2 regions of the Peribacillus sp. CSMR9 genome follow, and region 1 is predicted to be linked to the other one. Evidence: a T-box and tRNA genes for the amino acid it is inferred to sense, from the RefSeq annotation. Region 1 holds a T-box; the other holds one or more tRNA genes.

Region 1 (4,202 bases):
TGTTCTTGCAGCAGGTGTTTGACACGCGCTTTAAAGAATGTGAACATATCAGATTTAACATCCTCAAGATCACGTTTTAAGATACCTTTTGATTTTAGACCTTTAAGACCTATAACAATAAGCTCCTCTAAAGAGATATTCCATTTCTTCTCCGCTAGAATTTGGACGACACCGCTCGCCTGCCTTCTTAGTGCGTATGGATCCTGGGAACCTGTCGGAATGACGCCAATAGCGAAGAATGAAGACAAAGTATCAATTTTTTCAGCTAAACTAACAACCGCTCCAATGACAGAAGGCGGAACATTGTCATCCGCATGCCTCGGCATATAGTGTTCATTGATAGCTGCAGCCACTTCCTTGGTTTCTCCTTTTAGGAGTGCATATTTCTCACCCATATACCCTTGCAATTCAGGGAATTCATAAACCATATGGCTCACCAAATCGAACTTGGCAATTTCCGCTGCACGAAGGGCCATTTCTTTTTCCGCCTTTAAATTCAAGGCATCCGCAAGGACTCCGGTAACTGCAGTTACCCTGGCAGTTTTCTCGGCCAATGTACCAATTTCTTCATGATAAACGATGCTGTCCAGCTTTTTCAAAGCAGCCGAAATCTCTTTTTTCTGATCTTCTTTATAGAAGAATGCTGCATCCGATAGGCGTGCACGCAATACTTTTTCATTTCCTTTAGAAACCTTATCCAAATGGCGATCATCACCATTACGCACGGTTACAAAGAAAGCAAGTAGCTTGCCGTCCTGATCTTTGACAGGGAAATAACGTTGGTGCTCCTTCATTGAAGTGATCAGGACCTCTGGAGGAAGCTCAAGGAATTCTTCTTCGAAGTGTCCAAATAACACCGTTGGATACTCCACCAAATTATTGACTTCTTCAAGCAGTTCTTCATCGACCGGGATGATCCAGCCCTTTTCCTGCTCAAGCCCTTTAATCTGATCCAGAATAACTTGTCTGCGTTTATCCGGATCCGCAATTACAAATTGTTCTTTTAACGTTTCTTCGTACCGTGCCGGCTGCTCGATGATTGCGCTATCGCCCAAGAAACGATGTCCCTTTGTTTCACGGGCCGTCTCGACACCAGCGATGCTAAATGGCACCACTTCATTTCCGAATAAGGCAATCAGCCATTTAATCGGACGGACGAAGCGGAGCTCTTGATTGGCCCAACGCATGTTTTTCGGGAACGTCATGCCGCTGATGATTTCAGCAAGCTCAGATAAAAGCTGTACAGTCGGCTGTCCTTTTATGAATTTATTCACATGGGCATATTCCACACCCTTGAGTTCTTTAAAATAAATATCCTCTGAAGTCATGCCTTGGCCCCTGACAAATCCCAATGCGGCTTTAGACCAATTGCCTTCGCTGTCCAAAGCTATTTTCTTAGCCGGTCCTTTTGCTTCTTCTTCGATATCCTTTTGTGATTCTTCCACGTCTTTCACCAATATGGCCAAACGTCTTGGTGTGGAAAACGCTTCAACTTCTCCGAATTCAATCGCTTTTTCCGTTAGCCATTTCTGCACTTTATCTGATAGCTGTTTCATGGAAGCTGTCACAAAACGTGCTGGCAGCTCTTCCAATCCAATTTCCAATAACAAATCACGCTTGCTCATTTGTATTCTCCCCTTTCACTTTCAGAATCGGGAAGCCTAATTTTTCCCGCTCTTCATAGAAGGTTTTAGCGACCTTACGCGCTAGGTTACGGCAGCGGGCAATATATCCCGTTCTTTCCGTCACCGAGATGGCACCTTTGGCATCCAAAAGGTTAAACGTATGTGAACATTTCAAAACATAATCATAGGCAGGATGCACAAGCCCTTCTTCCATTTGGCGATGCGCTTCCTTTTCATACATCGTGAAAAGTTGAAACAGCATATCTAGGTCGGATGTTTCAAACGTATATTTTGAATGTTCGTATTCCGGCTGTCCAAATATATCCCGGACCGTGAATCCTTCTGTCCATTCCAGGTCAAATACGTTTTCCTTATCTTGAATGTAAGAGGCGAGACGTTCGATCCCGTATGTAATCTCCACGGAAACCGGCTTACATTCAAGGCCGCCCACTTGTTGGAAATATGTAAATTGCGTGATTTCCATTCCATCAAGCCATACTTCCCAACCGAGACCAGCACACCCTAGTGATGGGTTTTCCCAATTGTCCTCCACAAAACGAATATCATGCTCTAGCGGATTAATCCCTAAAGCGCGCAATGAATCCAAATATAAATCTTGGATATTGTCAGGCGACGGCTTCATGATCACTTGGAACTGATGATGCTGATACAGTCGATTAGGGTTCTCGCCATAACGACCGTCAGCCGGACGGCGGGATGGCTCCACGTAAGCAACACTCCAAGGCTCAGGTCCAATGGCTCTCAGGAACGTGTATGGGCTCATCGTTCCTGCCCCTTTTTCTACATCATAAGCATTCATTAATATGCAGCCTTGTTCAGACCAATGCTTTTGTAACGTTAAAATCATATTTTGAATATTCATCGTACACCTCCAGGTTATTTAAACGGCTCTTTAAAAATTAAGGATCGAACCCTTTCACAGGCAAACAAAAAACTCCCGTCCCTATGCGAAATGCATAGGGACGAGAGTATACCCGCGGTTCCACCCTAATTGCCGTTTATAAAACGGCCTCTTTTCAAAGCAACATGCTCCGGAAACGCCCTTCCCTGTAAATCCATATCCCGGCTTCCACCGTCCCGGGTTCGCTTTTTATGGAGAATGACAGATACTCTTTTCCATCAACGCAATCTTCTTATTTTGATGATTAGAATTTTATACAAACTAGCATGGAATGTCAATAGGTCAGATCTTAAAACATATCTTTCATCGTATCAATCTGTTTTAGGAACTTTTTTGATTTCAAATGGAGACCGGAATATTCCTCATAATAAGCATCTATTATTTTCTGGATTTCCTTTTTCGTTTCAGGCTTGACGGAAATGTTTCCTAGCCTTGATAAATCGAAATAATAAAATATCCTCAGCAATTTGAGGGCTGCAGGTGAAATTTTAAAATGATAGGGATCCTTCCCGAGACAGCGGTGACAAATAAAACCCGCTTCCCGAAGCGAGAAGGCGAATTCCCCTTCCGTTTCGCCACAAACAGCACATTGATTCAGCACTGGGTTAATCCCATTGACGGGCAGCATCTTCATTTCAAAAATGAATTTCAAAACCTCTGCGTCATATTCTTCGTTTATGTAATGCAAGGTTTGCAAAAGCAATTCATACAAATATGGATTCGGTTTTTTATCATCGACGCTTTTATCAAGCAACTCAACAATATAAGAAGCATAAGCAGTCGCAAAAAGGTCCTCCCGTATGTAACGGAGTGAATCGACCATTTCACCTTGCTGAAGACTTCCGAGTCCGGTTGAAGTGGTTACAAGGAAATACCCGGAGCAAAAAAGCTGGGTGACGGCAGCAAGCCTGCTATTAGGTTTACTGGCTCCTCTAGCCATAACACCAATTTTTCCTAGCTCTCGGGTATATATAGTAATGATTTTGTTATTTTCTCCATATGCAGTTCGCCTTATGACAATGCCCTCACATTTTTGGAGCATACCAAGACACCACCCATGTTCGCCAAGACTAACCTATGAAACAGGAAAATCAATTTCTGCTAGCTCATCTTTCAATACCAAGGGTCTTTCCTGTCTTTCGACTTCTATCTCCTTAAACAGCAAATAGGTGTCCACATTACCTGTTTCACTAAATAATTCCCAGGTAAAATCCAACATATAAAGCCCACCTTTCATTTTTAACTAGCAATTGAATATCCGACCATATGATTAGCTTGACCGTTTTCCAAACTTTCATGACTCGTAAATTTTGTTAATTAATACTCGCTCTCATTGAAACCATAATCGCGAAGCTGGCTGGCTTTGTTACGCCAATCCTTCTGTACCTTTACCCAAAGTTCCAAGAAAACTTTCGAGCCCAATAAGTTTTCGATGTCCACCCTGGCACGGCTACCGACTTCTTTAAGCATTTTCCCTTGCTTTCCGATGACGATGCCTTTTTGTGAATCACGCTCGACAACGATCGTTGCCATGACATTAATGGTATCACTGTTATCCATTTTTTTAATTGAATCGATGACAACAGCCACTGAATGCGGAATTTCCTCACGCGTCAGGTGCAATACCTTCTCGCGGACCAATTCGGAAATGATAA
Region 2 (4,202 bases), on a different contig from region 1:
TTAGGGACGCTTTTGGCTCCATACCAATTGGGAACAGCCATAATGATGGGGATCATCGGGGCAAGTGTTTTTTTTATATTTGGTGCATTAAAGATTACCGGTCCTTCGGCGGTATTCTTCGTCTTGAGCTTTGCGCTTGCGACAGGTATGCCCGTTGATCAAAGTCTGGCTCCGTTGCGTGGGGGCCTCGTTTTAATGGGTGGGGCACTATCTTGGATAATCTGTATGTTAGGGTGGTTTTTCAACCCTCATGGACCAGAATCGCTTGCGGTGGAAAAGGTGTACAGAGAATTGGGGGCATTCTTTGATTCCATGGGAACCGAGAAATACAATAAAGCAAGACAGGGAACGGTATTGGCGATGAAACAGGCTGAAGATACACTGTTAGCCGGGTTTTCAAACAGGCGAAGCCCAGATGAGTTAAAGCGGTTGTTCCTACTGAATGAACATGCGAATGCCATATTCTTGGAGGCTCTGGAAATTTCCTTGAATAAAAATATCGTACTGCCGCCAGAATTAGGTCAATCCGTTCGTGCCCTTGCCGGTTCCATTGCATCTAAAACAAAGAATGAAAAAAAGATCCTTCAACCTGACCAAATGACCGAAGAGGTGGAAGAGTTATTCATGAAGATTTATAATGCAGATGCCATCATGAATGAACCTGTCCAGAAAATCGATCAAGCAGCAACCATCTCAAAGCCTTCTTTAAAAACAATTTTTCTTGGGGCGTTCGATAAGAATTCAATTGTCTTCCGCGCTTCCGTTCGATATGGAACAATCCTTACCATTGCTGCCATCATCGCATATTCCGCCGATTTTAACCGTTCGTACTGGATTCCCTTATCCTGTGCGGCCGTTATGTCGGGTTCGACCATCATCGCCACATTCCATCGAGCGGTCCAAAGGACTTTCGGGACGGTCATCGGACTCCTGCTAGCAAGTTTAATTCTAGCAGCCGTTCATAACGAGTTCATTATCGTTCTGATCATTTTATGTTTGACATTCATTACAGAGCTTTTCATCGTTCGGAATTATGGATTAGCGGCGATGTTTTTTACTCCTTCAGCATTAATCATGGCGGAATATTCAACTCAAATCTATGATTTCAGTTTTTTTGCGACAGTAAGGATAACAGATATCGTCGTTGGAAGCATGATAGGTCTTATTGGGTCGCTGTTACTCGGAAGTCGTTCGGCATCCAGTCTTCTCAATCATTTGACAGCCAAAACGATTCGAAGCCAGGGACAGTTATTATTGATGGCGTTCTCTGAAAAAGATAATGACTTTGCAATTGATGAAAGCAGCGGAAGGAACAAAATGCAAACAAATATGGTGAATCTATTAACGGTTTACAATGCATCCCTTGGTGAGATATTCAAAAACAAGGCTAGACTGGAATCTCTTTGGCCCGTTATATTTTCGATAGAACAGTTGGGCTATTATCTAAATGCCAGCTTGAAATCCTATGAACGGCCAGTCCTTTCAGAGCGGGAGCTCGCTCAATTGCTGTATGTTTTCGAAACCATGGCGATAGCGGCAGATAAAGGTCGATCACATACTAATAAAGAAGTGCCTGAAATTGAAGGATACTCAAAAGTCCGCCAGGAAATTTTGGACCTTCAAGAAGCACTTCAGTTTTGCGGAGAAACAACTGGCTAATTAATCTATTAAGGGAGTTCATATTTGACTCCCATTCATTTAATGAGTGTTTCATGCCTCTGTTAATAGGGTGAAATTGGAAGGATTATAGAAAAGTCTGTAAAAATGCCAGTTTTCATTATAAAATGTACTTACAAACAGAAAGGTGATGAACCATGTCAAACGTTGCTGAATTTCGTGATTTTTTAACTAGTGAGAAAATCTATATGAATGAGTTGAATGAAGATGGAACCACCTTTTTTAGAGCTGAGCAAAAGTTAAAGGACGGGTGGAAGGTCCTTTTAGTATTTGCATTCAATCAAGATGAAAATGTGGCGGACTTATTTTGCTTTAATGTCGCCGAGTTGAAGAATCCTGAAAAGAAACAGGATGTTCATACACTGTTGAATGAATATAATGCTAATTTTAGGTACTCCAAGCTTTATGAAGAAAATGGGACCATTTCCATTCGGTATTCATACTCCATTGAGGGGGATATCGTACCGGATCTTGCGTTCAGGAAGTTAATCATGCTGCTTGAAACGGCACAGCAGGTTTATCCGCGGTTAATGGAAGTCATTTGGTCTTAAATCATTATATAGGATGAAAAAGTTCTCTGAAACAGGGGGCTTTTTAACATCTTTACTAGAGTGAATGAATATATTAACGTTACAATACATTAATTAATAATTTTTTTAAAAGAACTATTGCATTTTTTTAGATTAAACTATATAATTAATTTTGTTGGTAATTCGACAAAGTTCTACAAGGACATGCGGGTGTAGTTTAGTGGTAAAACCTCAGCCTTCCAAGCTGATGATGAGGGTTCGATTCCCTTCACCCGCTCCAATACATACTCATAACGTAGGGTTTCGTTACCTGGAGAACGAAGCTTTGCGTTTAAATATTATTACAAGAATTCTACTGTTTACAGTGGGATTTTTTTTATTGTCCAAATTACCTGCATTTTATGGGGGCGGAAATTCGGGAAGGGGTTGAATGAGCTGAAGGTTAATCTGATTATCATTTTTATTCTATCAGAGAAATGACAAAACGAACTTCATGGCATTCATACCGTAATTAACCGGAGTTTTATATTAGCTGCCATGTATTTTATACCGAAAAAATGCGTTAATCAAAGCTATTCAGCATTAGGGGATAACAAAATAAGTTCATTTTTGGATAAATGCCTAAACAGCAGTTCTGGGGTTTTAGTAAAAACAGTGAACCGGTTAGGTTTATGGTGACGGGTGTTATTTAACTTCTCAGGTGGATGGGGTTATCAGAATCATTAAATCATACGGGGGCCGGGACGCATATCAAGTTATTATCCAAAGCTGAAGGGATGGATCGATGGGAATATAATTTACTTTAAAGGTTTGGAAAGTTTACGAAAAGACCCCTTCCGATTGTGGAAAGGGTTTATTTCCGTTCATTTTTGATTAGCCTTCTACAATCGAGTAAGTCCCTTCACCACCGTGGATTTCAAGGAACATGTCCATCAAGGATTTTGTTAGCTGATGTGCTTCTGTGATTGGAGTATTGGGTTGTAAATAAATGATTTGGATGGCTTTTTTTGTTTCTTCGGTGACTTTCGTGCGTTCTGAATCAACGTAAGGGCTTCCGAATGCGCCCTCATGATCGGCTGATGTAATCATATTTTCCATGGAATTCAAGCGGCCGTTCAAACCGTCATAACCATCTGCCCCCTCGCCAATCTTAATCGAGATGTCTCCTGATAATTTTTCCGCATCATAAATGCCGATCGGAACTTCATATAACAGCGAGAAGAAGTTATTCAAATCGATGGCTGAATGGATGGGTGTCAAGTAATTCTGTTTTTTTACGCGGCTGTAAAGGGCTTCCACGGAGGGGCGATACCGTGACGGGTTTGTTCCTGTAGCCTTGAAAATCTCCCGCCACGCTTTAATGCCGGAAAAGTCGGTCAATTCCTTTTCTTCAAGGTCGAAGAAAAGAGCTTCCTGAAATAGTTGAAGTCTCCCTTTCACCATTTGCGGGGAGGGACCTATTTCGATGTTTTCATATGTAATGATCCCAACTTTGAATTCAGGGATTTTACTGCTAAGATTAGCTGATACGGTAATTTCCAAGCGTTTCACCTCCAAAAATGATTGCAATTAGTTTATCATAGATAGCAATGGTTTGAAATGGATACAAGCTTCGATCGGAATACTGAATGAACGTAGGTGATTAATATGGATATGAATGCATTCAAGCAAGAAGTGATTTTATATAGTAAAGAGATCGGCATCGATAAAATCGGTTTTACATCGGCCACGGCTTTTGCCGAATTGAAAGCTCGCCTGATACGTCAACAGGAACTGGATTATCAGTCAGGGTTTGAAGAAGGCGATATAGAAAAAAGGGTCAGGCCTGAATTGATATTCGAAAAACCGCAATCCATCATTTCGATTGCACTTGCTTATCCGTCAAAATTGAAGGATGCTCCGCAAAGCACAAAAGGTGAGCGGCGAGGGATCTTTTGCCGGGCTTCTTGGGGAACGGATTATCATACCGTTCTTCGTAATAAATTGCAGTTACTT

Evidence for each region. The T-box of region 1 lies ahead of glyQ (glycine--tRNA ligase subunit alpha). A T-box ahead of a tRNA ligase gene usually reads a tRNA of that ligase, here a tRNA-Gly.
Region 2: it has a tRNA-Gly gene. The T-box ahead of glyQ (glycine--tRNA ligase subunit alpha) is inferred to sense a tRNA for this amino acid. The anticodon was not compared.

Annotation. Positions count from the first base shown of each region.
Region 1 covers NZ_JAOPHO010000019.1:12,439-16,640, reverse strand. Annotated here, with positions in the region: gene glyS (glycine--tRNA ligase subunit beta) at 1-1,625, opposite strand, end outside; gene glyQ (glycine--tRNA ligase subunit alpha) at 1,612-2,508, opposite strand; T-box leader at 2,602-2,778, opposite strand; gene recO (DNA repair protein RecO) at 2,837-3,589, opposite strand; gene N9I19_RS11180 (YqzL family protein) at 3,623-3,766, opposite strand; gene era (GTPase Era) at 3,865-4,202, opposite strand, start outside.
Region 2 covers NZ_JAOPHO010000049.1:6,042-10,243, forward strand. Annotated here, with positions in the region: gene N9I19_RS18045 (FUSC family protein) at 1-1,659, shown strand, start outside; gene N9I19_RS18050 (YbjN domain-containing protein) at 1,815-2,228, shown strand; tRNA gene N9I19_RS18055 (tRNA-Gly) at 2,414-2,487, shown strand; gene N9I19_RS18060 (B3/B4 domain-containing protein) at 3,081-3,749, opposite strand; gene queG (tRNA epoxyqueuosine(34) reductase QueG) at 3,855-4,202, shown strand, end outside.